Regions from separate parts of the Streptomyces albofaciens JCM 4342 genome, predicted to be linked through region 1. Evidence: riboswitches for the same ligand, from Rfam matches in the RefSeq annotation. Region 1 holds a riboswitch; the other holds the start of a gene.

What was found. A riboswitch is a leader RNA that binds a small molecule or an ion and turns the genes downstream of it on or off. The one in region 1 is predicted to bind glycine.
Region 2: it holds a riboswitch for glycine, as region 1 does, so the genes downstream of both, gcvP (aminomethyl-transferring glycine dehydrogenase) here and gcvT (glycine cleavage system aminomethyltransferase GcvT) in region 1, are expected to answer to the same signal.

What each region holds. Positions count from the first base shown of each region.
Region 1 covers NZ_PDCM01000002.1:2,812,286-2,827,239, forward strand. The annotation lists gene CP973_RS32135 (class I SAM-dependent methyltransferase) at 1-402, opposite strand, end outside; gene CP973_RS32140 (ABC transporter ATP-binding protein) at 585-1,652, opposite strand; gene CP973_RS32145 (ABC transporter ATP-binding protein) at 1,649-2,779, opposite strand; gene CP973_RS32150 (ABC transporter permease) at 2,872-3,882, opposite strand; gene CP973_RS32155 (ABC transporter substrate-binding protein) at 3,960-5,708, opposite strand; gene CP973_RS32160 (ABC transporter permease) at 5,778-6,776, opposite strand; gene CP973_RS32165 (enhanced serine sensitivity protein SseB C-terminal domain-containing protein) at 7,366-8,166, opposite strand; gene CP973_RS32170 (enhanced serine sensitivity protein SseB) at 8,337-9,134, opposite strand; gene CP973_RS32175 (PspC-like choline-binding domain-containing protein) at 9,319-10,173, shown strand; gene CP973_RS32180 (AAA family ATPase) at 10,348-11,082, opposite strand; glycine riboswitch at 11,334-11,429, shown strand; glycine riboswitch at 11,430-11,538, shown strand; gene gcvT (glycine cleavage system aminomethyltransferase GcvT) at 11,571-12,698, shown strand; gene gcvH (glycine cleavage system protein GcvH) at 12,787-13,161, shown strand; gene glyA (serine hydroxymethyltransferase) at 13,217-14,476, shown strand; gene CP973_RS32200 (APC family permease) at 14,934-14,954, shown strand, end outside.
Region 2 covers NZ_PDCM01000001.1:3,698,146-3,713,099, reverse strand. The annotation lists gene CP973_RS16685 (MFS transporter) at 1-1,078, shown strand, start outside; gene CP973_RS16680 (MerR family transcriptional regulator) at 1,097-1,441, opposite strand; gene CP973_RS16675 (aminotransferase class IV family protein) at 1,607-2,410, shown strand; gene CP973_RS16670 (PhzF family phenazine biosynthesis protein) at 2,541-3,365, shown strand; gene CP973_RS16665 (CPBP family intramembrane glutamic endopeptidase) at 3,485-4,240, opposite strand; gene CP973_RS16660 (glutamate-cysteine ligase family protein) at 4,609-6,132, opposite strand; gene CP973_RS16655 (hypothetical protein) at 6,754-7,341, shown strand; gene CP973_RS16650 (DUF5999 family protein) at 7,710-7,916, shown strand; gene gcvP (aminomethyl-transferring glycine dehydrogenase) at 8,062-10,947, opposite strand; glycine riboswitch at 11,136-11,233, opposite strand; gene CP973_RS16640 (PRC-barrel domain-containing protein) at 11,348-11,749, shown strand; gene CP973_RS16635 (DNA polymerase IV) at 11,641-13,179, opposite strand; gene CP973_RS16630 (MerR family transcriptional regulator) at 13,488-14,090, opposite strand; gene CP973_RS16625 (bifunctional nuclease family protein) at 14,277-14,750, opposite strand; gene ftsR (transcriptional regulator FtsR) at 14,804-14,954, opposite strand, start outside.

The sequences.
Region 1 (14,954 bases):
GGTGGCCAGTTGCTCGCCGGCCAGGTAGGCCAGCGGCTCGCCCATGCACGTGACGACGTCGAAGGCGCCGAGGTCCGGCATGTCCCGCAGGTCGGCGACGTGGAACGGCACCCCGGCCGCCGCCGGCTTGGCGCGCGCCACCTCGATCATCTCGGGTGAGAGGTCGCAGCCGGTGACCGTGAATCCGAGGCGGTCGCGCAGGGCGAGGGTGCCGCGCCCGGTGCCGCACCCCGCGTCCAGCAGCCGGGGGCCGCCGGAACCGTACCGGTCGACGAGCTTGCCGTAGAAGGTGACCCAGCGCAGCAGGTACGGGTCCTCGACGATGGTGTCGTAGTCCGCCGCGACCGCCTCGTACGCGGTCAGCGCGGGGTCGGGGGCCGGGCCTTCGGGCTGCGCGGGCAAAGGATCCACCTCTCCTGGGGCGGCCGCAAGCGGCCGCGGGCGGCCGTGCGCCGCCGGGGCGCGCTCGAATCTATGGTCGGCAAACCCGCCGGTCAAGGCCGGTACGGGAACGCCGGAAGGCCGGCGCGGGGCGGCGGTTCCGTACCGCCCCGCACCGGCCTTCCGGCACCTGCCGCGCCGCCTCAGGCGGTCTTCGCGGGCTCGCCGTCCCGTACGCCGTCCGGCGCGTTCTCCGGGTGGTGGCAGGCCACCTCGTGGCCCGTGCGGAGCGCCACCAGCGGCGGCTCGGTGGTCGCGCACACCTCGGTCGCCTTCCAGCAGCGGGTACGGAACCGGCATCCGGAGGGCGGGTCGATCGGCGAGGGCACGTCGCCCTTGAGCAGGATGCGGTCGCGCTGGGTGCGCCGCTTGGGGTCGGGCACCGGCACGGCGGACAGCAGTGCCTTCGTGTACGGGTGCATCGGCGCCCGGTACAGCGACTTCCGGTCGGCCAGCTCCACGATCTTGCCGAGGTACATCACCGCGATCCGGTCCGAGACGTGCCGGATGACGGAAAGGTCGTGGGCGATGATGACGTAGGTCAGGCCCAGTTCGTCCTGGAGGTCGTCCATGAGGTTGACGACCTGCGCCTGGATGGAGACGTCCAGCGCGGAGACCGGCTCGTCGGCGACGACCAGCTTGGGCTTGAGGGCCAGCGCCCGCGCGATGCCGATGCGCTGCCGCTGGCCGCCGGAGAACTCGTGCGGGTAGCGGTTGTAGTGCTCCGGGCTCAGCCCCACCAGCTCCAGCAGCCGCTGCACCTCCTTCTTCACGCCGCCCTCGGGCTCGACGCCCTGGAGGCGGAAGGGGGTGCCGACGATGCCGCCGATGGTGTGCCGCGGGTTCAGCGATCCGTACGGGTCCTGGAAGATCATCTGTACGTCGCGGCGCATCGGGCGCAGCTTGCCCGGCGGCAGATGGGTGATGTCCTTCCCCTCGAACTCGATGGTGCCGCCGGTCGGCTCGTCCAGCCGGGTGATCAGCCGGCCCATCGTCGACTTGCCGCAGCCGGACTCGCCGACCACGCCCAGGGTCTCCCCCGGCCGTACGTCGAAGTCGATGCCGTCGACCGCCTGCACCGCGCCCACCTGCCGCTTGAGCAGGCCCTTGGTGATCGGGAAGTGCCGTACCAGGCCGCGCACCCGCAGCAGCGGCGCGGCGCTCTCGTCCGTCGTGCCGGCCGCGACGCCGGTCTCTTCAGTCTCGGTCACAGCTTCGGCGCAATCTCTTCGGTCCAGATCCGCGCCCGCTGTTCGGGCGCCATGTGGCACGCGGCGAAGTGGCCTCCCCCGCCGGCTTCGCCCTCATCGGCGGGGGTGCCCCCGTCGTCGACCTGGCGCAGTTCGGGGCGGACCGTGCGGGTCAGGTTGTCCTCGGGGACGTCCGCGTACGGGCAGCGGGGGTTGAAGGCGCAGCCGGACGGGACGTTGATCAGGCTGGGCGGCGATCCCTTGACCGGGATCAGGCGGTCGGTCTCCTCCCGGTCGATGCGCGGCATCGACCCCAGCAGGCCCCAGGTGTACGGGTGCTGCGGCTCGGAGAAGACCTTCTCGGCCGGACCGCGCTCGACGCACCGGCCGCCGTACATCACCAGCAGCTGGTCCGCCAGCTCGGCGACCACGCCCAGGTCGTGGGTGATGATGATCACCGCGGAGCCGAACTCCTTCTGGAGGTCGCGGATCAGGTCCAGGATCTGCGCCTGTACGGTCACGTCCAGGGCGGTGGTCGGCTCGTCCGCGATCAGCAGCTCGGGGTTGTTGACCAGCGCCATGGCGATCATCGCGCGCTGGCGCATGCCGCCGGAGAACTGGTGCGGGTGGTCGTCCACCCGCTTGTCGGGCTGCGGGATGCCGACCCGGTCCAGCATCTCGACCGCCCGCTTGCGCGCGGTCTTCTTGTCCACGTCGTGGTGGACCCGGTAGGCCTCCACGATCTGCCTGCCGACCGTGTAGTACGGGTGCAGCGCGGACAGCGGGTCCTGGAAGATCATCGCCATCTCGCGGCCGCGCAGCCGGCGCACCTCGTCCGGGTCGGCACCGACCAGTTCCTTGCCGTCCAGCCAGATCTCGCCGGACATGTCCACCTTGCTGCGCTGCTGCCGGGAGGCCCGGTGCAGGCCCATGATCGCGAGCGAGGTGACGGACTTGCCGGAACCGGACTCGCCGACGATGCCGAGGGTGCGGCCCTTCTCCAGGGTGAAGGACAGGCCGTCCACGGACTTCACGATGCCGTCGTCGGTGGGGAAGTGCACCTTCAGGTCGCGCACTTCGAGGAAGGCGGTGGGCGCCCGGGACCCCGCCGGGGCCGGTTCGCCGACCGCGGCACCGGTCCCGGTCAGGTCGGAGGGGGCGGCGGGCGGCGGCCCGTCGGCGCCGGTGTCCGGTGCGGAGGGTCCGGCGCGGTGGCCGGCGGTGGAATCCGGGAAGTCGGTCACGACAGCCTCACCCGCGGGTCGACGGCGGCGTACAGAACGTCCACCACCAGGTTGCAAATGACGATGAAGAACGCGGCGAGCAAGGTGACGCCGAGGATGTTCGGCAGGTCGTTGGCGTTGATCGCCTCGACGGCGAACGCGCCGACGCCCTTGAGGGAGAAGACCTGTTCGGTGATCAGCGCGCCGCCGAGCAGCAGGCCGACGTCCATGCCGAAGACCGTGACGATCGGGGTGAGGGCCGCGCGCAGACCGTGGCGCACCACGACCTTGCGCTCGCCCAGCCCCTTGGCGCGCGCGGTACGGATGTAGTCCTCGCTCAGCGTCTCCAGCATGCTCGCTCTCGTCAGGCGGGCATAGAGGGCGGAGTAGAGGAAGGCCAGCGTGACCCAGGGCAGCACCAGCGTCTGCGCCCACAGGAACGGGTCCTCGAAGAGCGGCACGTAGTCGCTGCGCTCGAAGATCGGCCACTGGTAGGTGAAGAGGGCCAGCGCCAGCGCGCCGGTGAAGAACATGGGCAGCGAGACGCCGGCCAGCGCGACGCCCATCGCCATCCGGTCGAAGACCGACCCGGGGCGCAGCGCGGAGAGCACGCCGGTGGCGACGCCGGAGACCAGCCACACCACGGCCGCGCCGGCGGCGAGCGAGACGGTCACCGGGAGCCGGGACTGGATCTCCGGCCAGACCTCCAGGTGGGTCTTGAAGGAGTAGCCGAAGCACGGCACGTTGCATGTGGCGGCGTCCGGACCGAACTTGTAGTCGATCCCGACGAAGATGCCCTTGAGGAAGTCCCAGTACTGTACGAAGACCGGCTTGTCCAAGCCGAGGTTCTTCTTCACCGCGGCGATGTCCGCGGCCGACGGGGCCTTTCCGATGTACTGCGCGGCCAACTGGTCGCCGGTCTGTCCGGCCAGCTTCGGCAGCACGAAGAAGATGCCGAAGGTGACCGCGCTGACGATCAGCAGCAGAATCACGGCGCTGATCAACCTGCGGATGATGTACGCGAACACGGGACTGCGGCGTCGGCACCGCGGGCCGGCCCGGCCGGCCCGCGGAAGCCCTTGCCTTCACCTGCCTTTCGGGCTTGCTACTTCTTGACGCCGATGTTGAGGTAGTCGTACTCACCGCTGTAGGCGGAGGTGGACACCAGGTTGGTGGCCTTCGGCGAGCGGTACAGCAGGATCTTGAAGTAGGTCAGCGGGACGATGACGGACTGCTCCATCGTCTTCTTGTCGACCTCCGCGTAGTCCTTCTCCCGCTGCGCCTTGTCGCTGGTGGCGATGGCATCGTCGAGCAGCTTGTTGATGGCCGGGTCGTCCAGTTCGGAGAGGTTGGAGTTGCCGGACTTCTGGATCGCCTTGCCGTTGACGATCTGGTTCAGGTAGCCGAAGCCGGTCGGGTAGTCCGAGCCCCACTGCATCATCATCAGGCCGATGTTGTTCTTCTTGGTGAACTCCGGCACGCCCGCGTAGTCCGAGAAGTACTTGCCGCTCGGGTAGGTCTGGATCTTGGCGTTGATGCCGATCTTCTTCAGCGAGTTGATGACCGCGGTGGCCGCGTCCACCTCGTCCTGACGGTCGCTGCGGGCGGTGATGGCGGTGCTCACATTGCCGGCGCCGCACGCCTGCCACTGCTTCTTGGCCTCGGTCAGGTCGAGGTTCTCACCGTTGTACTTCTGCGGGTACAGGTCGAACTTCTGGTACCCGGCGAGGTCGCTGGGCAGCACGGTGGAGGCGATCTCACCGCGGACCGGCCCGCCGAGCGCGGTCTGCACGGCCTTCTTGTCGATCGCGTACTGCACGGCCTTGCGGCACTCGATCTTGTCGAACGGCGCGACCTTGGGGTTGATCGCCACGTAGGACAGGCGCTGGCCGAGCGCGTTGTCGGTGTTGCCCTTCTCCTTCGGGTCGGTCAGGAGCTGGGCCTGAGTCTGCGCGTCCACACCGCGGCCGGCCATGTCGATGTGGGTGTTGCCCGCCTTCAGGTCCTTGTCGATCGTGGACTGGGCGACCTTCATCTTCAGCACGATCTTGTCCGGCAGCTGCTTGCGCAGCGGGTCGGTCGCCGCCGACCAGTGCGGGTTGCGGGAGAGGACGACCTGCTTGCCCTCCTCGTAGGTGTCGAACTTGTAACTGCCGGACGAGACGATGTTCTTGGTGTAGTCCGCGCCCTTGTCCTTCGCCCGCGGCACCGGAGCCGTCTGCGGCGCGCTGACCAGGTAGTCGAACTCGGCGAAGGCCTGTTTGAGGTGGAAGACGATGGTCTGGTCGTCCGGTGTCTCGATGGACTTCAGGCCCTCCTCGCTCTTGTCCTTGTACGGGCCCTTGTAGCCGCCCTCGTTGTCCTTGAGGTACGTCTGGAAGTAGTTCGGGCCGAGCGAGAGGATGTCGCGCGCGAAGTTGCTGCGTTCCACCGCGTACTTGACGTCCTTGGACGTGATCGGGGTGCCGTCGGAGTACTTGAGCCCCTTGCGGATCTTGTACGTCCAGGTCTTGTTGCCGTCGCTGGACTTGCCCAGCGACTCCGCCAGGTCGGCGGTCAGCGTGTTGCCCTTGGGGCCCGGGCCCGGCTTGAAGGTGGTGAGCGGGCGCGCGTACAGACGGCTGAAGTTCCAGACGTACGCGTAGTACGTGTTGCCCGGGTCGTAGGACTCCGGGGCGTCGCTCATCGCGTAGGTGAGCGTGCCGCCCTTCTCGTCCGAGGCGTTGACGATGCCCTTGGTGGCGGCGTTCGCCTCCGAGGAGCCGCCGCCCGAGCTCTTGCCGCTGCAGCCGGACAGCAGGAGGCCCGCGCTGGTGAGGGCCGCGATCGCCGCGACCGGGACTGACCTTCGCATAATGGTCGGTTTCCCCTTCGTTGGTCGGAAACTTGGGTGGGGCCTGCCGGGCGGACGCGCCCGGCCGGATCAGCGGCTGCGCGGGTCGAGCGCGTCCCTGAGGCCGTCACCGAGGAGGTTGAACGCCAGCACGGTGATGAAGATCGCGAGACCGGGGACGATCATGTACTGGGGGTCGACCTCGTAGTACTTGACCGCCTGGTTGAGCATGCCGCCCCAGGACGCCTGGGGCGGCTGGATGCCGACGCCCAGGAAGCTCAGCGCCGCCTCGAAGAGGATGTTGGAGGGGATCAGCAGCGTCGAGTAGACGATGATCGGGCCCACCAGGTTCGGCAGCAGCTCCCGGAAGAGGATGAACGGGCCGCGGGCGCCCATGCCGCGGGCCGCGTCCACGAACTCCCGCTCGCGCAGCGACAGCGTCTGGGCCCGCACGATCCGGCCCATGTACGGCCAGTTGAAGAAACCGATCACGAAGATCAGGACCGAGATGTGCAGCGGCAGCCCTTCGAGCCCGAAGGCGCCGCCCTGGAGCGAGGCGGAGATGGCGATGGCGAACAGCAGCAGCGGGAAGGCCAGGAAGACGTCCATCAGCCGGCTGATCAGCGCGTCCACCCGGCCCCGGTAGAAGCCGGCCACCACACCGAGCACGGTGCCGATGGCCACCGACAGCAGCGTCGCGCCGAACGCCACGATCAGCGAGACCCAGGAGCCCTCCAGCACCCGCGCGAACAGGTCGCGGCCGAACTTGGGGTCCACGCCGAACGGATGGTCCCAGCTCATGCCGCCGAAGTCGCCCTTGGGCAGGGTGGTGTTGGGGTCGATGAGGTCCCGGTTGGGGCTGTTGGGGTCCAGGCCCAGCCAGGACTGGATCGGCCGGGAGAGGGCGGCGACGAGGATCAGCAGGATGACAACGATGGCACCCGCTACCGCGACCTTGTCGCGCTTGAACCGCAGCCAGGCGATCTGCCCGAGCGAGCGGCCCTCGATCTTCTTGCTCTCGACGCCTTGCAGCACCGCTTCCGGCTGCGCCTCGGCAGCCGCCCCGGTGGTCTCGATCGGTGCGGTCACGGTGCCTTTGACCCCTCTCGGCCGGCGCCGCCGGCCCATGCGCGCCGCGGGTCCGCGGCCTGGTTCTCATCACTGGTGCAGATGGAGCATCTGGAGCAACTGGGAGAAATCTGGAACAGCTGGAGCAACTGGTGCAGGTAGTGCGGGCGTTGCAGGAACAGGTGTTGCAGGTGTTGCCGATGGTGCAGATGCCGCGGAATGTCACGCGACTGACGAGCGGATGGAACTCTCGTACGACTCGGGCCGAAGCCCTCTGCTGCGGGAGTCTTCATCCGACTCGCGATCACTCACCAGCCCTGGCCGGGAATGGATGCGCAACTGTGATGTGAACCACGGATTTCCGTTATACGGACATCCACCGCGACTGAGCGGGTCGCGCGGCCCGGTCCGGAGGTCAACTACCGGGCGCGGCAGGCCATTTCGGACCGGGAGGAACCGGCAGGAGCCGGACGGCACCGGCGGAAGACAGGGGAAACCGGCCGGACCGGGACGGGTGGGCCGGTGGGCAGCGGGGCGCACGGCGGGTGCGACGCGCCGGGGGCGGCGCTCCGGATCGGTACGGGCGCGGTACGTCCGGGGCGGTGCGGGATCAGTACGGGCGCGGGTAGCCGTATCCGTACGCCGGGGCCGGAGCCGGGGCGGGCACCGGGCCCGCCGCGTAGGCGTCCCGGTCGAAGAACGGCCGCGCGTTGGCCCGCATCCACATGCCGACCGGGTCGTACTCGTCGTTCATCGCGACCGTCGAGACGGGCAGCCCCTCCGGCACCGCGCCGATGGACTGCTGGATCATCAACCGCACCGCATCCACGGCCGGTTGGCCCGTGTCGTACAGATCGAGGCCGATGGCCAGGTACGGGGCGCCGAGGGCCGGCTGCACCCAGGCCCGGCGCAGCGAACGCACGGCGGGCGTGCGGTGCGCGTTCTGTCCCAGCAGGGCGTAGAACTGCGGGATCTCGATGGCCGGTTCGGTGATCCGCAGCGGTCCGGCAGGCAGCCGGTCCAGGCCGCCCGCGATGCGCCGCAGGTCCAGCCACGGGATGCCGACACCGCCGCCGGGGGCGTGCGGGTTCAGCCACAGGCCCCAGCGGTCCGGGAAGAGGGTGGCCGCGATGTCGCGGCCGTAGACGACCTCGTGGGCGCGGTTCCAGCCGCTGGCCGCGAGCTCGGGGGCGGAGGTCACGCACGGCGCGTAGCCGAGCCCGTCGACCTCCATGTTGCCGTACTGCGCATCGGGCGAACCCGGCTGGCCGTGCCAGAGCAGCATCCAGACCTGGCCGGCGGCGAGCGCCTGCAGCAACGCCTCGTAGGCGTCGTACCGGCCGGGCGAGACCTGCTGCAGCATCTGCTCGACCTGCCCGGCAGCCGCTCCCTGATGCGCACCCGCGCTCACGTGGTCCGTCCCTTCTGTCGGCAGGCACGTGGGGTACGCCTGCCGGTTGCACCAACAGCTTAGAGCCTGCGTCCGGACCCCGGTCGGATCAGCACACGCCGCTTGCGGCCACCGGACGCGGCCCGGCCGGACGGGCGGCGGACGGGTCCCCGCGGCACGGGCGCCGACCGCTACGCGTGCTCGCGCGAATAGAAGGGGCGGACCCGCTCCAGCATCCAGTCGGCGACCGGGTCGCCCTGCGCGAGGTCCAGCATGACCAGTTGGACGGGCCAGGTCAGCGGCGTCCCGCCGAGGGCCCGGCCGAGCGCACCGGTCACGGCGTCGCGTACGGCCGGATCGTGCGGCGCGACGGCCGCGGCGTCCACCTGGACGCCGACGAACAGCGCGGGCGCGTCCCCCTCGATGCTGGCCAGCGCGCGGCGCGCGGTGACGACGAAACCCGTCGCCGAGAACTCCAGCCCGGCCGCGGCCAGGAAGTCCACCGGCTCCTCCTGCCAGTCCGGCTCGAACAGCCGGACCCGGGCGCCGCTGGGCGCGCCGGGGTGTTCGAGGCGGTCGGTCCGGCACAGTTCGGCCACCGCATCCGGCGGCAGCGGCACGCCGACCGTACCCTCCGGGTTGACCGCTATACCCATCAGCGGAGGCAGCCCGCGCGCGAACTCGGCGGCCGGCGCGACGGTGTACGACATGTGCTGCCCGGCCACCCTCGTGAACTCCTGCTCGGAGCTGAAGACCGGTACATAGGCGGCCGAGTCGATCTCGACGGTGGGCAGGTCCAGGCCCGCCCGCCCCATCCCGGCGCTCTCCGGGCCGCCGCCCTTGGGCAGCGGCACCCATATGCGGCTGCGCCCCAGCACCTCGATGATGCGGGCGCCCGCGCCGGGCGTGCCCACCGAGGCGGCGAGCACCTCCTCCAGTTCGTTGGCGGGCCACCCCAGCTGCGGAATGCCCTGCTCCGGAAAGTCCATGTCCACCCACCCGCTTCGCCGCTCTTACTCGGTCGAAGACCCTAACGCCACCAGACGGGCGGCGGTCTGACGCGTCCGGATGACCACCGAACGCGCGCGAGCGGTTGCGGACCGTGCACACCGCTCCGAAGGTGGCTCCAGGGTGATCTTGCCCTGCCGTTCCTACAGAAAGGCATGTCTCCTGATGGCAACGCACCGGACCGTCCCCGCCCTCGTCAGCGCGGCCGCCGCCGGAGCCCTCGCGCTCGGCGCCACGGCCCCCGCGAGCGCTTCGGACGGCCCCAAGTCCCACGAGCGCAACCAGAGCATCATCGTCGACGACATCGGCCGGCTGGCGGACGCCTCGACCGAGCTGGCCGAGAAGTCCGCCGAGGCCCGCGGCCACTCCGTGCAGGTCAGGGCCGCGCGGACCCGGCTGGACTCGGTCCTGGCCGACGCCCAGCGGCTGGCGGAGATCCTGAACAAGGACTCCGACCGCGCGACGTCCGCCGACACCGTACGGCTCGGGCTGGTGTCGCAGGACCTGCGCGTGAAGATCGACGAGCTGACCGGCCGTCGGGCCCCGTCGCCGGAGGAGCCCACCGACCCCGCGACCAGGACCGGGCAGCTGACCGAGTCGGTCTCCCGGTCGGTGGTGGACATCTTCAAGATCCTGGGCGTGGACAAGCTGGTCGGCGACCTGCGGCAGCAGCCGGCCGACGGGCCCGCCGCGCAGCCCGCGAACCGGCCGATCCCCCAGCCGGCGGGCCAGGCGGCCGACGAGTACGAGACGGACGAGCAGCCCGCCGCCCAGCCGAAGGCGCCGACCAGCGACCCGCGGCCGCCCGCGGCCGAGGCACCGCGGCAGCAGCCCGCCGACGGGGAGCAGCGCCCCGGCGACGCACCGCAGCAGCCCGCAGCGGAAGCACCCCGGCAGCAGCCCGCCGCGGAAGCGCCCCAGCAGCAGCCCGCCGAGGCCCCGCAGCAGCAGGGCACCGGCTCGCTGCTCAACTCGGTGCTGTCACTGCCCACGGTGCTCATCAAGGCCCTGGGCCTCTGAATCGGCCCGGCACCTAGCATCCAGAGGAGGCGCGGATGCGGGAGATATGCCACGGTTAGGACGGGTCTGACGGGCCGTACGGAACATTCCGTACGGCCCGTCAGCCGTACGGCCCGTCAGCACTCCGGCGCAACCGAACAAAGCAGGCATACCGTCAGGAAACCGGCATGACCCTCACTCGAAGCCGATCCGGCGCAGGGCGCCCGCCGCCGGGCGGTCCAGCAGGACGGCCGAGGTGAAGCCCGCGGGGAGCCGGGCCGCGCGGGCGCGGGCGGTCAGGCGCCGCACCGCGCGCCGGTGCCGGGCGAAGGCGTAGCCGGAGACGCCGCGCCCGCGCGAGCGCTGGCCGGAGAGCGCGACCTCGGGCGGCACGTCCAGCAGCATCAGGTGCAGCCCGCGCCCGCCGCGCCGGGCCTCGCGCGCGAGCCAGCGGCGCACCCACGCGAGCGTGCCGCAGTCGTGCACCACCACGCTGCCGCCGGAACGCAGCGCCCGCCGCAGCCCGAGATAGTGGGAGGCGCGGACCAGCGGCCGGTAGAGCGCGTACGGCAGCCGGCGCAGCCTGCCGCGTTCCCAGCGCTCCCGCACGTCCTGGGAGTCGACGCGGTGCACGGCGGCGCCCTGCCCGTCGAGGGCGGGCACCACCCGGAGCATGAGCGTGCTCTTGCCGCTGCCCGGCAGGCCGGAGACCACCACGATGTCACCGGTCGCGAAGTGCAGCTCGGCCGTCCCGTACGGGTCGGGCCGGCCCCTGAGGTCGACGACGTCCGCCGCCGCGCCCCGCGTCCGGCCGGGACGCACCACCCCGAGCGGCAGCCGCCGGGGCTCCGGGACGGCTCCCGTCGGCTCCGGGACACGGCCCGGGGGCGCGCCTCCCGGACTTGTCGCGAGCGCCGCCTGCCTGTGCACCGTGATCCCCTCCCGGTCCGGTGTCGTCCCCGTACCCGCAGAGTGTCAAGAAAAGGTAATGCGCTTCAAGGGAATCCCCCGATCAGTACCGTCCCAGGACACTGTCGTGACACCCCCGCGAACACCGGTACGACCAGGGCTCCTGTATCCGGCGATCCCGTGCGATGATGTGCCCGCCGAGTGCGGGACCGCGCCTTCGCGCGCGCGTCGCCGTACGGGTGCCACGCTCAGCCAACTGCATACCGGCCGCTTGAATCCGCGCGGGAGAGTCCCCGGCCGCCACGGCGGGGCGCCGAAGGAGCAAGTCCTCCCTTGAATCTCTCAGGCCCCGATACCGCGCGGGCGAGGCAGATCTGAAAAGCGGGCCGCCGTGGTGTGGCTCCACCCAAGGTGCAAACCGGGGCCGGTGACGGCCTTCCGGTGAACCTCTCAGGTTCCGATGACAGATGGGGAGACCGTCCTGTCACCCATGCCCGGGAGCCACCACCATGACCCAAGCCCCCCGCCGGACCGCGCTGGACGCCACCCATCGTGCCCTCGGCGCGACCATGACCGACTTCGCCGGCTGGGACATGCCGCTGCGCTACGGCAGCGAGCGTGACGAGCACGTCGCCGTGCGGACCCGCGCCGGTCTCTTCGACCTCTCCCACATGGGCGAGATCACCGTCACCGGACCGCGCGCCGCCGATCTGCTGGACTTCGCGCTGGTCGGCAACATCGGCGGCGTGGCCGTCGGCCGCGCCCGCTACACGATGATCTGCGACGCCGAGGGCGGCATCCTGGACGACCTGATCGTCTACCGCCTCGCCGAGACCGCGTACATGGTCGTCGCCAACGCCGCCAACGCCCAGGTCGTGCTGGACGCCCTCACCGAGCGGGCGGACGGCTTCGACGCCGAGGTGCGCGACGACCGGGACGCGTACGCGCTGCTCGCCGTCCAGGGCCCGGAGTCCCCCGGCATCCTGAAATCGGTGACCGACGCCGACCTGGACAGCCTGAAGTACTACGCCGGGCTGCCCGGCACCGTCGCGGGCGTGGACGCACTGATCGCCCGTACGGGCTACACCGGCGAGGACGGCTTCGAGCTGTTCGTCCGCCCGGCCGACGCGCCCGCCCTCTGGGAGGCGCTCACCGCGGCGGGCAAGGACGCGGGCCTGGTGCCGTGCGGCCTGTCCTGCCGGGACACCCTGCGCCTGGAGGCGGGCATGCCGCTGTACGGGCACGAGCTGACCACGGACACCACCCCGTTCGACGCGGGCCTGGGCCGGGTCGTGAAGTTCGAGAAGACGACGAACGGCGGCGACTTCGTGGGCCGCGCCGCCCTGGAGGCGGCCCGGGACCGGGCCGCGGCCAACCCGCCGCGCAAGCTGGTCGGGCTGATCGCCGAGGGCCGCCGCATCCCGCGCGCCGGGTATCCGGTCGTGGGCCCGGACGGCGCCGTGATCGGCGAGGTCACCTCCGGTGCCCCCTCCCCCACCCTGGGCAAGCCCGTCGCGATGGCGTACGTGGACGCCGCGCACGCCGCGCCCGGCACCGCCGGTGTGGCGGTGGACATCCGTGGCACCCATGAGCCCTACGAGGTCGTGGCGCTGCCCTTCTACAAGCGCCAGAAGTGACGCGCGCGCCCCTGTCCCGGCCGCGCCTCCGTCTCATCTGTCAAGACCCTTGCACCGAGCACGCCACCGCATCCAGGAGAATCAAGACATGAACAACCCCCAGCAGCTGCGCTACAGCAAGGAGCACGAGTGGCTGTCGGCCGCCGAGGAGGGCGTCTCGACGATCGGCATCACCGAGCACGCCGCCAACGCGCTCGGCGACGTCGTCTTCGTGCAGCTCCCTGAGGTCGGTGCCACGGTCACGGCGGGCGAGACCTGCGGTGAGCTGGAGTCGACCAAGTCCGTCAGCGATCTCTACTCCCCCGTCGACGGCGAGGTCACGGAGATCAACGAGGACGTCGTCACCGACCCCTCGCTGGTGAACACCGCCCCCTTCGAGGGCGGCTGGCTGTTCAAGGTGAAGGTCAGCGGCGAGCCGGACGACCTGCTCTCGGCCGACGAGTACACCGCCTTCACCGGCTGACCCGCCCACCCGCCGCCTGGCGGGGCCGTGCGCCCCGCGAACCCCAGGAAGAGTCATGTCGCTTCTGAACAGCTCCCTCCACGAGCTCGACCCGGACGTCGCCGCCGCCGTCGACGCCGAGCTCCACCGTCAGCAGTCCACCCTCGAAATGATCGCGTCGGAGAACTTCGCCCCGGCCGCCGTCATGGAGGCCCAGGGCTCGGTCCTCACCAACAAGTACGCCGAGGGCTACCCCGGCCGCCGCTACTACGGCGGCTGCGAGCACGTCGACGTGGTCGAGCGGATCGCCATCGACCGCATCAAGGCGCTGTTCGGCGCCGAGGCCGCCAACGTGCAGCCGCACTCCGGCGCGCAGGCCAACGCCGCCGCGATGTTCGCGCTGCTCAAGCCGGGCGACACGATCATGGGTCTGAACCTCGCGCACGGCGGGCACCTGACCCACGGCATGAAGATCAACTTCTCCGGCAAGCTCTACAACGTGGTGCCCTACCACGTGGACGACGAGACCGGCCAGGTCGACATGGCCGAGGTCGAGCGGCTGGCCAAGGAGACCCGTCCGCAGCTGATCGTGGCCGGCTGGTCGGCGTACCCGCGCCGGCTGGACTTCGCGGCGTTCCGCCGGATCGCCGACGAGGTCGGCGCGTACCTGATGGTCGACATGGCGCACTTCGCGGGTCTGGTCGCGGCCGGGCTGCACCCGAACCCGGTGCCGCACGCCCACGTCGTGACCACCACCACGCACAAGACCCTCGGCGGTCCGCGCGGTGGTGTGATCCTGTCCACCCAGGAACTCGCCAAGAAGATCAACTCGGCGGTCTTCCCGGGTCAGCAGGGCGGTCCGCTGGAGCACGTGATCGCGGCGAAGGCGGTGTCCTTCAAGGTCGCGGCGAGCGAGGAGTTCAAGGAGCGCCAGCAGCGCACGCTGGAGGGCGCCCGCATCCTCGCCGAGCGCCTGACGCAGTCCGACGTGACCGAGGCGGGCGTCTCGGTGCTGTCCGGCGGCACCGACGTGCACCTGGTCCTGGTGGACCTGCGCAACAGCGAGCTGGACGGCCAGCAGGCCGAGGACCGCCTCCACGAGGTCGGCATCACGGTCAACCGCAACGCCGTCCCGAACGACCCGCGGCCCCCGATGGTCACCTCCGGCCTGCGGATCGGCACCCCGGCCCTGGCCACCCGCGGCTTCCGGGCCGAGGACTTCCGCGAGGTCGCCGACATCATCGCCGAGGCGCTGAAGCCGTCGTACGACGCCGAGGCGCTCAAGGCCCGGGTGACCACGCTGGCGGCGAAGCACCCGCTGTACCCGTCGCTGTGACGCATGTCACGCGGTCCGCGGCGGGGTGCCTCCATGGCACGTCCGCCGTGGCCGTGTGACGCGGCCGTGGTCCGTGCCTCCGTGGCACGTCCGCCGTGGCCGTGTGACGCGGCCGTGGCCCGTGGCTGCGTGACACGGCCGTGGTAGGTCGCTGCGTGACACGGCCGTGGTAGGTCGCTGCGCGATACGGCCGCGATACGCGGCGGTGTGACGCGTTTCATGAAGTGCGCCCCGTGGGGTGCCGCCGAGGCGGTGCCCGCGGGGTGAACACGCCGTGCGCCCGGGGGCGTTGACCCCGGGCGCACGGCTTTTCCGCCCGCCTTACGGTGATATCGCGCCACATAGGCTGAGACCGGCCCCTCAATGGCGCGGGGCCCTTCGCACGACAGCAGAGCCGGGCCCTTCGCACCACCGGGGCGGGCCCCTTGCACCGCAGCAGGACGGAACACGCACGGCAATGGACATGAGCGCGGGCAAC
Region 2 (14,954 bases), on a different contig from region 1:
CGGCGCCTGGGTGGACCGCCGCCGGTCCCGCGATGTCATGGTGCTGGCCGACCTGGGCCGGGCCGTCGCGCCGGCCGTCGTCCTCGGCTCGTATCTGCTCGGTGTCCTCGGCATGCCGACGCTGGTCGTCGCCGCGTTCCTCATCGGCGTCCTGAGCGTCTTCTTCGACGTGGCGTACCAGACCTCTCTCGTACGTCTGGTGAGACGCGATCAGCTCGCGCGGGGCAACAGCGCGCTGGAAGGCAGCCGGTCCGCGGCGCAGACCGGCGGGCCGGCACTCGGCGGGGCGCTGGCGTCCCTGCTGCCGGCGCCCTTCGCCGCCGCGGCCTGCGCGTTCTTCTTCGCGCTGTCCTTCCTGTCGATACGCGGCATCCGCCGCCGGGAGCCGATACCCGAACATGCCGGGCGGCCCGCCCGCGTCCGGCACCGGATCCACGAGGGCCTGCGCCTCGTCTTCGGCCACCCCGTGCTGCGGGCCGTGTGCCTGGCCTCCGCCGCGTTCCAGTTCTTCTTCGCGGCCATGATGACCGTCTACCTGCTCTTCCTGCCGCGTGGACTGCACCTGTCGGCCACTGCCGTCGGCCTGGCGCTCGCCGCGACGGGCCCGGGGGCGGTCGTGGGGTCGCTGCTGTCGGCGCGGCTGCCGATGCGGTACGGCTACGGTGTCGTCCTGATGTGCTCGGCGGTACTCGCCGACGGCGTGCTGCTCTGTGTGCCGGCGCTGCACGGCCCGTCCGCCGTCACGGTCCTCGTCCTCGTGGCCGTCAACTTCCTCTTCGGTGCCTGCGGTCAGCTGGTGAACGTCACCATGATGTCCGTACGGCAGGCCGTCACCCCGGTGCCGGTACAGGGCCGGGTCGTCGCCACGGTCAACTGCGTCGGCATGGGGCTGGCCCCGCTGGGTTCGCTGCTGGGCGGGCGGCTGGCCGACCAGTGGGGGTTGCGCACCGCGCTGCTGGTGACCGTCGTCGGGCTTTCGCTGTCCCCGTTGTGCATGGCGCTTTCCCCGCTGGCGCGCCTGGGGAAGGACTTCGTGGGCAGCCCTTCCCCGCCGGTCTCCGGCACCACGCCCGCATAGCGGACGCGCGCCGCCGGCTCAGCCCTGCCCCAGGTACCCCGCCAGCGTGCTGCGGCTTCGCTGAAGATCGTCGATGCGCTCGTCCGTCGCCTCCAGCGCCTGGTTCAGGATGGCCTGTACGTCCACGCACATCTCGAACTCCGGCTGCTCGCCTCGGGCGCACGGGAGGACGGCGCGGATCACCTCGGTGGTCAGGCCCGCTTCAAGCAGGGCGCGGACCTGGCGGACGGTCAGGAGCGTGTCCTCGTCGTAGTAGCGGTAGCCGTTCGGGCCGCGCCGCGCCTCCAGCAGGCCCTGCTCCTCGTAGTACCGCAGCAGGCGCGGGCTGACTCCGGTACGCCGGGACAACTCCCCGATCAGCATGTGCCCTGTCCCATCCGAGATTGACCTTCTCATTGATGTGAAGCCTTAACGTCGTGCTCAGGAGCGAACATTCCGCGGTCCATCGGATGTCAGCCGAAGCCGACCGGACTCGACCGGACCGCTACTGTTCCTCCCTTTCGTTTCCGTACCACTGGAGTAGAGGACATGACCTCTTTCGTCGTCCACCGTAATGGCCAGGCCGCGACCACCGACGACCTGGCGCCGCTCGCCTTCGCGGGCTACGCGCACTTCACCGCCATGCAGGTGCGCGGCGGCCGCGTCCGGGGCCTCGACCTCCACCTGGAGCGGCTGCGGGCCGCTTCGGTGGAGCTGTTCGGGCGGGCGGTGCCGGACGAGCAGATACGGGCCTGCCTGCGGGCGGCGGTGGAGGCCGGGCCGGCCGATCTGTCGCTGCTGGCCTTCGTGTACGCGCCCGGGGGCGAGTTCGCCGCGTCCGGGGCCGATGCGCGGCTCGACGTCCTCGTACGTACGAGCCCGGCCGCGTCCGCTCCGGAAGGACCGCTCGCGCTGGACACCGTCGAGCACGAACGCGCCCTTCCGGCCGTGAAGCACGTGGGCGAGGTCTCCAAGAAGTACTTCCTCCGCCAGGCCGCCGGCCGGGGCTTCGACGACGCCGCCTTCGTCGACCGGCGCGGCCGCCTCAGCGAGGCGACGATCTGGAACCTGGCCTTCTGGGACGGCACCTCGGTGGTGTGGCCCGCGGCCGAGATGCTGACCGGCACCACGATGGGCATCGTCCGGCGGCAGCTGGAGCGGCTGGGCGTCCCCCAGCGCGTCCAGGAGGTCACGCCCGCCGACGTACCGGCGCTGGCCGGTGCGGTGGTCATGAACTCCTGGACGCCGGGCGTGGCCGTACACCGGATCGGCTCCGCGCCCGTACCGGAAGCACCGGACTTCCTTCGGCTGCTGCACCGGGCGTACGAGGCGGAGCCGCCGACCGCGCCCTGAGCGGAGCGGTGCGGGCGGCCGGCCACCGCAGGCTCGGCGCCGGTGGCCGCCCCACCCGCGTCCAAAACCAGTCCACTTTTCCGCGATTGGCCTTTCAGGCTGCCGATGCGGCACTCCTAAACTCCCCGATATGAGGATCCGCATCGTTGACGCCTTCACCGACCGCCCCTTCGGCGGCAACCCCGCCGGAGTCGTGCTGTTCGGCGCCGGCGGCTTCCCCGACACCGCCTGGCTCCAGCAGGTGGCCGCCGAGGTCAACCTCTCCGAGACCGCCTTCGCCCATCCGCTGCCCGCGGGCGGGGACGCCGACTGGGCGCTGCGCTGGCTCACCCCGGCCGCCGAGGTGAACCTCTGCGGCCATGCCACTTTGGCCACCGCGCACGTCCTGCACACCACCGGTGCCGCCACCGGCACGGTCCGCTTCGCCACCCGCAGCGGCGTACTGACGACGACGGCCGACCAGAGCGGCGCCATCACCATGGACTTCCCGACCGCCCCGCTGACCCCGGTCGAGGTGCCGCCCGTCGTGGCCGAGGCGCTGGGCGCGGAGGTCCTCGGCGCGTACGACACCGGTGCGAACCTCGGCGACCTCCTCGTCGAACTGGCCGACGAGAAGTCCGTACGGGCGCTGGCACCGGACTTCAAGGCGCTCGCCTCGCCCGGCGGCCGCGGTGTGATCGCCACCGCCGCGGCCGAAGCGCCCGACCGGGGCTACGACTTCGTCAGCCGTGGCTTCTTCCCGGCCGTGGGCATCGAGGAGGACCCGGTGACGGGCAGCGCCCACACCGCCCTCGCGCCGTTCTGGTCCGCCCGGCTGGGCCGTGACACGCTCGTCGGCCACCAGGGCCCGGCGCACCGCACCGGTCTCGTGCGCACCACGCTGCGCGGCGACCGTACGCTGCTGACCGGCTCGGCCGTCACCGTCATCGACGGCGAACTGCTCGCCGCGCCCTGAAGCTCCTCGCCGCGCCCTGAGAACGGGGGAAGGGCAACGGGGGGCGGGGATCGCAGGACGCGGATCGGGGGCGGGGGCCGGACCGGGCGGTCCGGCCCCCGGAACCGCCCGTTGTGTCCTCACACCGTTGGCAGCCACCCCACCTTCCCCGCCAGCAGCGCGTACCCCACGAACGCCACGGTGTCGATCAGCGCGTGCGCGGCGACCAGCGGGCCGACGCGTCCCCAGCGCCGGTACAGCAGTACGAAGACCACGCCCATCACCATGTTGCCGACGAGGCCGCCGATGCCCTGGTAAAGGTGGTACGAGCCGCGCAGCACCGCGCTCGCCGCCAGCGCCGTCACCGGGGTCCACCCCAGCTGCCCCAGCCGCCGCAGCAGGTAACCGACGACGATGACCTCCTCGACCACGGCGTTCTGCACGGCCGAGGCGATCAGTACCGGGACCTTCCACCACACGCCGGGCAGCGACTCCGGCACGACCGTGAGGTTGAAGCCGGCCGCCCGCGCGCCGAGGTACAGCAGCAGGCCGCTGCCGCCGATGACCGCCGCCACGCAGACGCCCCGGCTCAGGTCGAATCCGGGCCTGCGCCGGTCGAGGCCGACCGCCCGCAGGCCCCCGGCCCGCTCGCGCAGCAGCAGATGCGCCACCAGCGCCACGGGGACGAGCGCGGTGGCGATGCCGAACAGCTGCCACGTCAGATCGAGCCAGGGGCGGCCCGGCGCCTGCGAGGAGTTCATCATCGCGGCCTGGTCCTTGAGGCCGCCGGGCCTGGTCAGCGACCCGATGAAGCTGATGAGCGCGGACACGCCGCTGGCGCCGAGCGAGAGCGCCAGGACGAGCAGTGTCTCGTTGCGCAGGAGCCGCCGCGACAGCCCGCCGTCCGCGCCGTCTGCCCGGTCTCCGTCCGGCTCCCGCCGCCCCCGGCCCGGGGATTCCGTACCGGTCACGGGACTCGCGTCCGACTGCACAGCTGCCTCCAGTTCCGCACCACGACGTTCCGCACCACGGCGGTGTCCCGTCGCCGCGGTGTCCCACCACCGCGGATCGCCGGTCGGTGCTTCCGCGCTGGAACGTCATAGCTTGCCCGACGCGGACGGCGGCGAGCGGCACGGGGGCGCCGCCCGGCCCGGAGAGCCCCGGCGGCAGGCGGGAACACGCCGGAAGGCGGCGCACCGCGACGGAACGGGAACGGCTGCGGTACGGGGCCGGATCCGGCCTGGTCCGGAGGCGGTCGCGCCCCTCAGCCCCGTCCGGCCGCCGCCGGCCCCGGCGCCCACTCGACGGGCCACGCGTGCACCGGCTCACCCGAGTGCATCAGCTCGCTGTAGCGCCGCGTCATCGCCGCCAGCGCCGCGCCCCGGTCCAGGCCGCGGCCGAGCGCGTGGTGGTACGCGGCGGCCTGCCAGGACGCCCCGTTGACGCGGCGCCGGCAGCGGGCCTCGATCACGCCGAGGTAGTGGTCCCGGTCGGCCGGCTCGACGCCCCAGGCGTCCAGGCCGGCGGCGGCCATCGGCAGGAGTTCCTGGCGTACCAGGCGTACGGCGGGGATCGCGGCGAGCCCGCCGGCCCGGCGGCGGGGCCACGTCAGTACGGCGTCGATGCCCCGGCGGCACGCGGTGTCGAAGTTCTCGGCCGCGGCGGCGAACGGCAGGCGGGTCCACACCGGCCGCTGCTCCTCGGCCAGCGTCCGCACCAGCCCGTAGTAGAAGGCCGTGTTGGCGATGACGTCGGTGATGGTGGGGCCGGCGGGCAGCACCCGGTTCTCGACCCTGAGGTGCGGGACGCCGTCGGCCACGCCGTACACCGGGCGGTTCCAGCGGTAGACGGTGCCGTTGTGCAGGACCAGTTCCGCCAGGCTGGGGATGCCGCCCTCGTCCAGTACGGATAGGGGTTCCTCGTCCGAGTGGATCGGCAGCAGCGGCGGGAAGAAGCGCAGGTTCTCCTCGAACAGGTCGTACGGGGCGTCGATCCAGCGCTCGCCGAACCAGGTGCGCGGGCGCACCCCTTGGGTCCGCAGTTCCGGCGGGCGCACATCGGTGGCCTGCTGGAAGACCGGGGGGCGGGATTCGCGCCACAGTTCGCGGCCGAAGACGAACGGCGAGTTGGCGCCGACTGCTACCTGTACGGCGGCGACGGCCTGGGCCGCGTTCCAGACGTCGGGGAAGCGGCCCGGGGTGACCTGGAGGTGCAGTTGTACGGAGGTGCACGCGGCTTCGGGCGCTATGGAGGCCGAGGTGGACTCCAGCCGTTCCACGCCCTCCAGTTCGATCTGGAAGTCCTCGCCGCGCGCGGCCCGCATCTGGTCGTTGAGCAGGACGTAACGGTCGATCTCGGAGAGGTTGGAGGCGACCAGGTCCTCGGCGGCCAGGGTCGGCAGAATGCCGATCATCACGATGCGGGCGGCCACCTCGGCCGCCTTGCGGTCGGCATAGGCCAGACCGGTGCGGAGTTCTTCGGCGAGTTGATCGAGGACCCGTCCGGACAACCGGTGCGGCAGGATATTCACTTCCAGATTGCACTGGGCCAGTTCGGTCTGGAAATCCCGGCTCGCGATGCGCTCCAGGACCTGCGAGTTCATCATCCGCGGCAGCCCGTCGGGACCGGCGAGATTCAATTCGATCTCCAGCCCCATCAGGTTCTTGGGACGGTCGAACCGCTTCTCGTCCAGGAGTCTCCGCAATCCCGCCAGACACTCCCACAGCTTTCTTCGATAGCGTTGCCGGTCGGTGAGGTCGATCCCGCCCGCCGCAACCTTCTCCCCCATCGAAGCGTCCCTCCTCATGACGACGGGCCCGGCCCGGCGGGCCTCGCGGGCCCCGCCACGGCGCCCGGGTCCGCCGGTCCCCCGGCGGCGCCAGGGGATCGCGGTACGGTCGATGATGCCCGGCAATCCGATCGATAACGCCTCGGACATGCGCCGGAACCGATAGGCTCGACCAGACACGAAGGCTGGCACATTCCGAGGGCATACCGTCCGGTTCGGAGACCGGTTCGGCGCGCGGCGGTAAACGGCAGCGAGATCCGGAAAAAGACCGTCCAGATCCGGCCTACCATGTCCACGGCGAAATACGAGGCAGTCCAGCCGGGCACCGCACAAAGCCGCCGAAAACACCTCTCGGGCCGGTCCGGATTCCGCCTTGCCGACAATCTCCGATGCCGCTAGCCGAAACACTTGGTGAACACACGTCGTATAAACTCCGTTGACGAGGCAGAGAGTTGGCGCCCAGCGTCGCGGTGTTCCACCGGGGCTGCGGCAAAGCGGCTGACCCCGCCGGGCCGATGTCCCCGATCGGCCATGTACTGGCGCTCTGACCCCGACGCTGACGACGACGTCCGCACGTGCCCAAGCACCACCATGTCTCCCAAAAGTGAGAGGCGACCCACCATGCCGCTGCATGTTCCCCCTGCCCCCGCGCCCGCCCTCCGCAGCGTCCTCGCCGCCCTCGGTTCCCCCACCGCCGTGCGTGAGGCCCGCACCCCCGCCCTCCGTGCCCACCAGGGCCCGCTCACCCCCGAACTCCCGCTGCCCGTCCACGTGTTGGACGATGTCAGCCACCCCGCCGGGCCGCCCCGTACCCGGCTGGCCGGCTGGCGCTTCCTGATCCGCGACGGCGAACGCGCCGTGGCGACCGCGGAGGCGATGCTCACCGCGGACGGCTGGGCGTTCTCGCATTTCTGCGAGGGCCCCTACGTCACATCGACCGAACGGGCACTGCGTCAGGCGGAGTCCGCACCGACTCCGTACCAGCCCCGGCTGCTGTCCGTGCCGGAGCTGTACATGCTCACTTTGTGGTTGCACCATGACGTCGGCGCCGACGCCGCCGAGGGCGCGCCCGCGCCGGGCGACGTCCTCGTACCGCTGGCGCCGGCCCCGCCCGGCATCGCGGCGCACCGGCCGCACCGCGTGGCGGACCTGCTGCCCCGGCTGACCCTGCGCCTGGCCCCGGTACCACTGCTGGGGTCACCGGCCTGAGGCTCCACGGACAGGGGGTTCTCCGCGGCGAGCGGCCGAAGACACACCACCGCAACCGCGCACAGAAGCACACCGTTCCACAGGATCGCGCCCCGCGCCCTTTCCGGACGCGGGGCGCTCCGCTGCGCTCACCCACGCGGAGTACGTGACCGACGGCTCCCAACGCCCCGGCAACATCCCGTACTTGAAATGAACCGACCGCACGGGTGATGCGTCATTATCTAGTGAGTGCCGCTGCAGCCAAATCCCTGCGGAATCCGTCCCGTGGGGCAACACTGGTATCGACCTACTGAAACGGGGGAGCGGCCATGAGCATCGCGTCGAGCCGCAGGACGAATCAGACCACACCGCAGCGAAAGATCTCATCCATGTGCCAGCATCAACCGCCGTGTCCGACCGCAGACTCCGCCGACCGGGAGGCCGCCCACCTGGTGGCGCACCACCCGGAGCAGGGCTGGAGCCTGCTGTGCAACGGTGTTCTCCTGTTCGAGGACACCGGTGAACTGCTGCCGGACGGCCAGGTCATCGCGCCGCACCGGGTGCTGGGCACACCGAACGTGGCCACCGCCGCCTGATCCTTTCGGGCAGCGCCGCCGCGGTCGACCGCACAACACGGCACAGGGAACCGCACAATTCAGCACAACGGACAACAGGGCCCCCGGCGTCCACGCCGAGGGCCCTTCGCATGCCGCGCCGCCGCGAGCGGCGCGCACCGGCGGATCAGCCGTCGTACTCCTCCAGCGGCGGGCAGGAGCAGACAAGGTTGCGGTCACCGAACGCACCGTCGATACGGCGCACCGGCGGCCAGTACTTCTCCGCCGCCTCGACACCGGCCGGGAAGACCGCCTCCTCGCGGGTGTACGGGTGCGGCCACTCGCCGCTCAGCGCCGCCGCGGTGTGCGGGGCGTTGCGCAGCGGGTTGTCGTCCTTGTCCCACTCCCCCGAACCGACCTTCTCGATCTCCGCGCGGATCGCGATCATCGCGTCGCAGAAGCGGTCCAGCTCGGCAAGGTTCTCGCTCTCGGTCGGCTCGATCATCAGCGTGCCGGCCACCGGGAACGACATCGTCGGCGCGTGGAAGCCGTAGTCGATCAGGCGCTTGGCGACGTCGTCGATGCTCACGCCGGTCGCCTTGGTCAGCGGCCGTACGTCGATGATGCACTCGTGCGCGACCAGGCCGCCGGGGCCGGTGTAGAGCACGGGGTAGTGCGGCTCCAGGCGCTTGGCGATGTAGTTGGCGCCGAGCACCGCGACCTGGGTGGCGCGCTTGAGGCCCGCGCCGCCCATCAGCCGGACGTACGCCCAGGAGATGGGCAGGATGCCGGCGGAGCCCCACGGCGCCGCGGAGATGGGGCCGACGCCCGTCTCCGGGCCCGCGGTGGGCTGCAGCGGGTGGTTGGGCAGGTACGGCGCCAGGTGGGCGCGGACGCCGACCGGGCCGACGCCGGGACCGCCGCCGCCGTGCGGGATGCAGAAGGTCTTGTGCAGGTTCAGGTGCGAGACGTCACCGCCGAACTTGCCCGGCTCGGCGAGCCCGACCAGCGCGTTCAGGTTGGCGCCGTCCACGTACACCTGGCCGCCCGCGTCGTGCACCGCCGCGCAGATCTGGGTGATGTGCTCCTCGAACACGCCGTGCGTGGACGGGTAGGTGACCATCAGCACCGCGAGCTGGTCACGGTACTGCTCGATCTTGGCGTGCAGGTCGTCCGCGTCCACCTCGCCGTCCGCGCCGGTCTTGACGACGACGACCTTCATGCCGGCCATCACGGCGCTGGCGGCGTTGGTGCCGTGCGCCGAGGAGGGGATGAGGCAGACGGTGCGCTGCTCGTCACCGTTGGCGCGGTGGTAGGCCCGTACGGCCAGCAGCCCGGCCAGTTCGCCCTGCGAGCCGGCGTTCGGCTGGATGGAGACCTTGTCGTAGCCGGTGACCGTGGCCAGCCGCTCCTCCAGCTCCGCGATCAGGGTGAGGTAGCCCTGCGCCTGCTCGACCGGCGCGAACGGGTGCAGCTGCCCGAACTCGGGCCAGGTGACCGGCTCCATCTCGGTCGTCGCGTTCAGCTTCATGGTGCAGGAGCCGAGCGGGATCATGCCCCGGTCCAGTGCGTAGTCCTTGTCCGACAGGCGGCGCAGGTAGCGCAGCATGGCGGTCTCGGAGCGGTGCTGGTGGAAGACCGGGTGCGTCAGGTACGCGTCGCCGCGCAGCAGCTCCTGCGGCAGCGCGTCGGCCACGGCCGCGTCGAGCCGCTCGATGTCGGCCCGGACGCCGAAGGCGCTCCACACCGCGTGCACCTGAGCGCGCCCGGTGGTCTCGTCGCAGGCGACGCCCACCAGGTCCGCGTCGACCAGGCGGAGGTTGACGCCGGCCTCGCGGGCCGCGGCGACCACCTCGGCGGCCCGGCCCGGCACCCGTACGGTCAGCGTGTCGAAGTACGCGCCGTGCACCACCTCGACGCCGCCGGCCCGCAGGCCCTCGGCCAGGATGGCGGCGTAGCGGTGGGTACGGCGCGCGATGGCGGCGAGCCCGTCGGGGCCGTGGTAGACGGCGTACATGCCCGCCATCACCGCGAGCAGCACCTGTGCGGTGCAGATGTTGCTGGTGGCCTTCTCCCGGCGGATGTGCTGCTCGCGCGTCTGGAGGGCGAGGCGGTACGCCTTGTTGCCGTCCGCGTCCACCGAGACGCCCACCAGGCGGCCGGGCAGGCTGCGGGCGAACTTCTCCCGTACGGCCATGAAACCGGCGTGCGGGCCGCCGAAGCCCATCGGCACGCCGAACCGCTGGGTGGTGCCCACGGCGATGTCCGCGCCCAGCTCACCCGGCGAGGTCAGCAGGGTCAGCGCCAGCAGATCGGCGGCGACGGTGACGATCGCGCCCAGCTCGTGCGCCCGCTCGATCACCGCGCGGGGGTCGCGTACGGCACCGGACGCGCCGGGGTACTGGAGCAGCACGCCGAAGACACCGCGCTCGGCCACCTCCGCCGGTATGCCGTCGGACAGGTCGGCCACCACGACCTCGACGCCGGTCGGCTCGGCGCGGGTCTCGATCACGGCGATGGTCTGCGGCAGGCAGTCGGCGTCGACCAGGAAGACGCCCTCCTTGACCTTGCCCACCCGTCGCGCGAGAGCCATCGCCTCGGCGGCGGCCGTGCCCTCGTCCAGCAGCGAGGCGCCGGAGGTCGGCAGCCCGGTCAGGTCGGCGACCATGGTCTGGAAGTTGAGCAGCGCCTCCAGGCGGCCCTGCGAGATCTCCGGCTGGTAGGGGGTGTAGGCCGTGTACCAGGCGGGGTTCTCCATCACGTTGCGCAGGATCACCGGCGGGGTGAACGTGCCGTGGTAGCCGAGGCCGATCATCGGGGCGAGCACCTGGTTACGGTCCGCCAGCGCCCGCAGCTCGGCCAGCACCTCGGCCTCGGTACGGCCCTGGGGCAGCCCCAGCGCCTCCGCGCTCTTGATCACATCCGGTACGGCGGCCGCGGTGAGCTCGTCCAGCGATCCGAACCCGACCTGCGCGAGCATCTTGGCCTGGTCCTCCGGACCGGGACCGATGTGCCGCTGCTCGAACGGGGTACCGCGTTCCAGCTCGGTCAAGGAGATGCGGTTGGTGGTCATCTGCGGGGGCCTCCTGGTCGTTTCGACCTCTGCGGGGCACCACGGCGCTGGTGCCCGGACGGCCTCCCCCTCTGTCATCGCAACCTGAGAGCTTCACCGGTTCCGCGCGCGGGACCGGCTTTCACCGTCGGTGAGGAGGGGTTCCGGCGCTGTGCCCGTCCGTGGCCCGCCCTGCTTTCCAGAGTGACCTCGTCCATGCGGTACATGAGCCTGAGAGATTCCGGGGAGGAGTTGCTCCTTCGGCGCCTCCGCCATGATCGGCGAAGGACTCTCCCGCATGGGGTCGACAGCCGTTCGCCAGCCTACCAGCGCGGCGAACGGGCGTTCCTTCGAGTGGCCGGGGCATGAAATGTGCCGTTTGGTAGTTGTCACAAGGCAGTTGCGACCACTTGGAGGGACCGTGCAGACCGATATCGATCCCCGCAGCTTGATCGGCCGCAAGGCGTTCGACAAGAACGGAACCAAGATCGGCACCGTCGACGAGGTGTACCTCGACGACGCGACCGGAGAACCGGAATGGGCGGCCGTACGCACCGGGATCTTCAGCCGGGACGCGTTCGTGCCCCTGGAGCCCAGCGACCTGGTCGACGAGGCGCTGCACGTCCCCTACGACCGCAAGCTGATCAGGGATGCGCCGGACTTCGGGGTGGGCCGCCACCTCTCGCCGGAGCAGGAACTACAGCTCTACCACCACTACCGGCTGGACATCCCGGCCCCCGACTCCGTCTCCGGGCCCGTCCCCGGCTCGGACGCCGCGCGGGCCGACACGGAATTCGGGAGAGTGGCGGGGTCGGAGGACTGAGGGACCGGGGACTGGGGGGCGGGTGGCCGGGCGCTCGGACCACCGGGGCCGCCGGATCCCTCGGGCTCGCCGCCCGGCGGACCGCCCACCAGCGGCAGCGGATCACCGGGGCGCAGCGCCGGGTCGTCGACGGGGAAGGTGCGCACCCGGCCGGGCCCGGACCACGGCTGCTCGAACCGTACGGTCACCCGGCCGACGCCGCTGCCCTGCACCCAGCCGGCGCCGTGCTCGTCATGGACCACATCGAGCCCGGGGAGCCAGCGCCGGGGCCGCTCGGGCTCGTCGGCCGCCTCCCGGGCCGCCTCCGCCGCCACCCGGCGCTCCCGCTCGGCCGCCTCCTCGGCCGCCGCCTTCTCCGTCGCCAGCTGGGCGAACAGGTCCTCCTGGGTGAAGTCGGCGAGCCCGGTCACGCCCACGCCCAGCAGCCGCACGCCGCCCGTCGTGTCCACCAGGTCCAGCAGCCGGGCCGCCGCCTCCCGCACCACACCCGGGTCGTCGGTGGGCCCGCGCAGCGTCTCCGACCTGGTCAGCGTCGAGAAGTCGTAGTTGCGCACCTTGATCACCACGGTCCGGCCGGAGCGCCCGGCCGCCCGCAGCCGCTCCACGCACCGGTCCGCCAGCCGCATCACCTCGGACCGCACCCGCGTCCGGTCGGTCAGGTCCACGTCGAAGGTGTCCTCGACCGATATGGACTTCGCGTCCCGCTCGGCCACCACGGGCCGCTCGTCGCGGCCCAGCGCCATGGCGTACAGCCCGGTGCCGTGCGCCTTGCCCAGGAGGCGCACCAGCTCCGCCTCGCCCGCCTCCGCCGTCTCGGCGACCGTGTGGATGCCCGCCCGGCGCAGTGTCTCGGCCGTGGCCGGGCCGACGCCGGGCAGCGTACGCACCGTCATCGGGCCCAGCAGCTCCCGCTCCGACCCCGGCGCGATGACCACCAGGCCGTCCGGCTTGGCCTGCTCGGACGCGATCTTGGCCAGCATCTTGGCCCCGGCCAGCCCCACCGAACCGGTCAGCCCCGTCGTCCGCCGGATGTCCCGCCGCAGCCGCTCCCCCACGGCCCGTACGGCCGCCGTGTCGGCCGCGATGCCGCCCGCCTCCAGGTCCACGAAGGCCTCGTCCAGGCTGAGCGGCTCCACCAGCGGCGACAGCGCGTGGAGCAGTTCCATGACCTGGTCGCTCACCTGGCGGTACAGGGTGAAGCGCGGGGTCAGATACGCCGCGTTCGGGCACAGGCGGCGGGCCTGGGCCGTCGGCATGGCCGAGCGCACCCCGAAGACCCGGGCCTCGTACGACGCCGTGGAGACCACGCCGCGCGGGCCGATCCCGCCGACCACCACGGGTTTCCCGCGCAGGCTCGGCTTCGCCGCCTGTTCGGCGGACGCATAGAACGCATCCATGTCCAGATGCAGGATCGTCGGCGCACGTCTCACACGACCGATGCTCCCCCACACCACTGACAATCGCCCCGACCGGCCCCGCCACGCCAACCCCACGCGGCTCCGGCACACCCGCGACCCCTTGGACGACTCTGTGTGGCCCTGTGCGGCGCTTTCGGAAGCGGGTGGGGCCCTGTGGCCGTTGTGTGCCTCATGGTGCGGCAGAGGCGCGGGAAGCCGTCATAACGGGCGCACGGGGCGTCCTCGTACCGAACCGTACGCCGGACGCGCCGCCACTCGCCGGATACGGCCGGGGCTCGCGCCCGGTCGCTCGGCCCCCGGCACCGCGCCGTACGCCCCCGCTACCCCGCCCGGTTGCGCCGTCGCGCCAGTTCGTCGTGCGGGTTGTGCCGGATCAGCGTCTCGCCGGTGTCCACCCGCTCTCCGTGGAGCTGCGACAGTGCGCTTTCCACGTCGCGCCAGACCACGCCCACGGCGATGCCGAAGACGCCCTGCCCCCCTTGGAGCAGGTCGACGACCTCGTCGGGCGAGGTGCATTCATAGACCGTCGCGCCGTCGCTCATCAGGGTCATTCTCGCCAGGTCGGACAGTCCGCGGGAGCGCAGGTGCCGGACGGCGGTGCGGATGTTCTGGAGGGAGACCCCGGTGTCCAGCAGCCGCTTGACGATCTTCAGGACGACGACGTCCCGGAAGTTGTAGAGCCGTTGGGTGCCCGACCCGTAGGCGGGCCGTACGCTCGGCTCGACGAGCCCCGTACGGGCCCAGTAGTCGAGCTGGCGGTAGGTGATCCCCGCGGCCGCGCACGCCGTCGGGCCGCGGTAGCCGATGGTGTCCGCCCCGCGGTCCCCCGGTGTCCCGGCAGTCTGTGCCGGGGCGCGGTCAACAGCCCCGGGGTGGAGCGGCAACGCCCCTTCCGCCGCCGTACCGTCGCCGGTGATTGCCACGCCGACCTCCGTCCTCCACGTCCCGGACGGGACCTGCCCTATCGACGGTATGCAGTCACTCGGGGTGCGTCAACGATCGCCGCGCTCGCCACGCCGAGTGATAATCACCTTGCGAGTGGTTTCTCGTGTCCCCGCTCGGGGAAAGGCTAATCGGATGCGCGGAAGGCGGCCTTCCGCGCATCCGGCTCACTGGCTGTTGGTGCCGAAGTCCTCGGGCGAGATCTGGTCGAGGAACTCGCGGAACTTCTCCACCTCGTCCTCCTGCTCGTCCGGGATGGCGATGCCCGCGTCGTCGAGGACCCCGTCGGTCCCGTAGATCGGCGTGCCGGTACGCAGCGCCAGCGCTATGGCGTCGGACGGACGGGCACTGACCTCGACACCGCTGGCGAAGACCAGTTCGGCATAGAAGACCCCCTCGCGCAGGTCCGTGATGCGGACCTGGGTCAGTTCCTGGCCCACCGCTTCCAGCACGTCCTTGAAGAGATCGTGCGTCAGCGGCCTGGCAGGGGCCATCCCCTGCTGGGCGAAGGCGATGGCGGTGGCCTCCCCCGGCCCGATCCAAATGGGCAGGTAACGGTCGCCTCCTACCTCCCGTAGGAGCACGATCGGTTGGTTGGAAGGCATTTCCACCCGGACACCCACGACATCGAGCTCGTTCACACAGCAACCCTAGGACGTGCCCGGCCGGTTTGGGTAGTCGGGCCACCCATTGCTCACGTCAGGCGGACGCGCAGGGCGGACTGGACCAGTGCGGCGTGCAGCCGTACGGACAGCGTGGCCAGCTCTCTGGCCGTCGTCTCGGCATGCTGCCTGGTCTGCGGATTGCGGTGGCGGCGCAGCGGCGCCACGACCTGTTCGACCAGA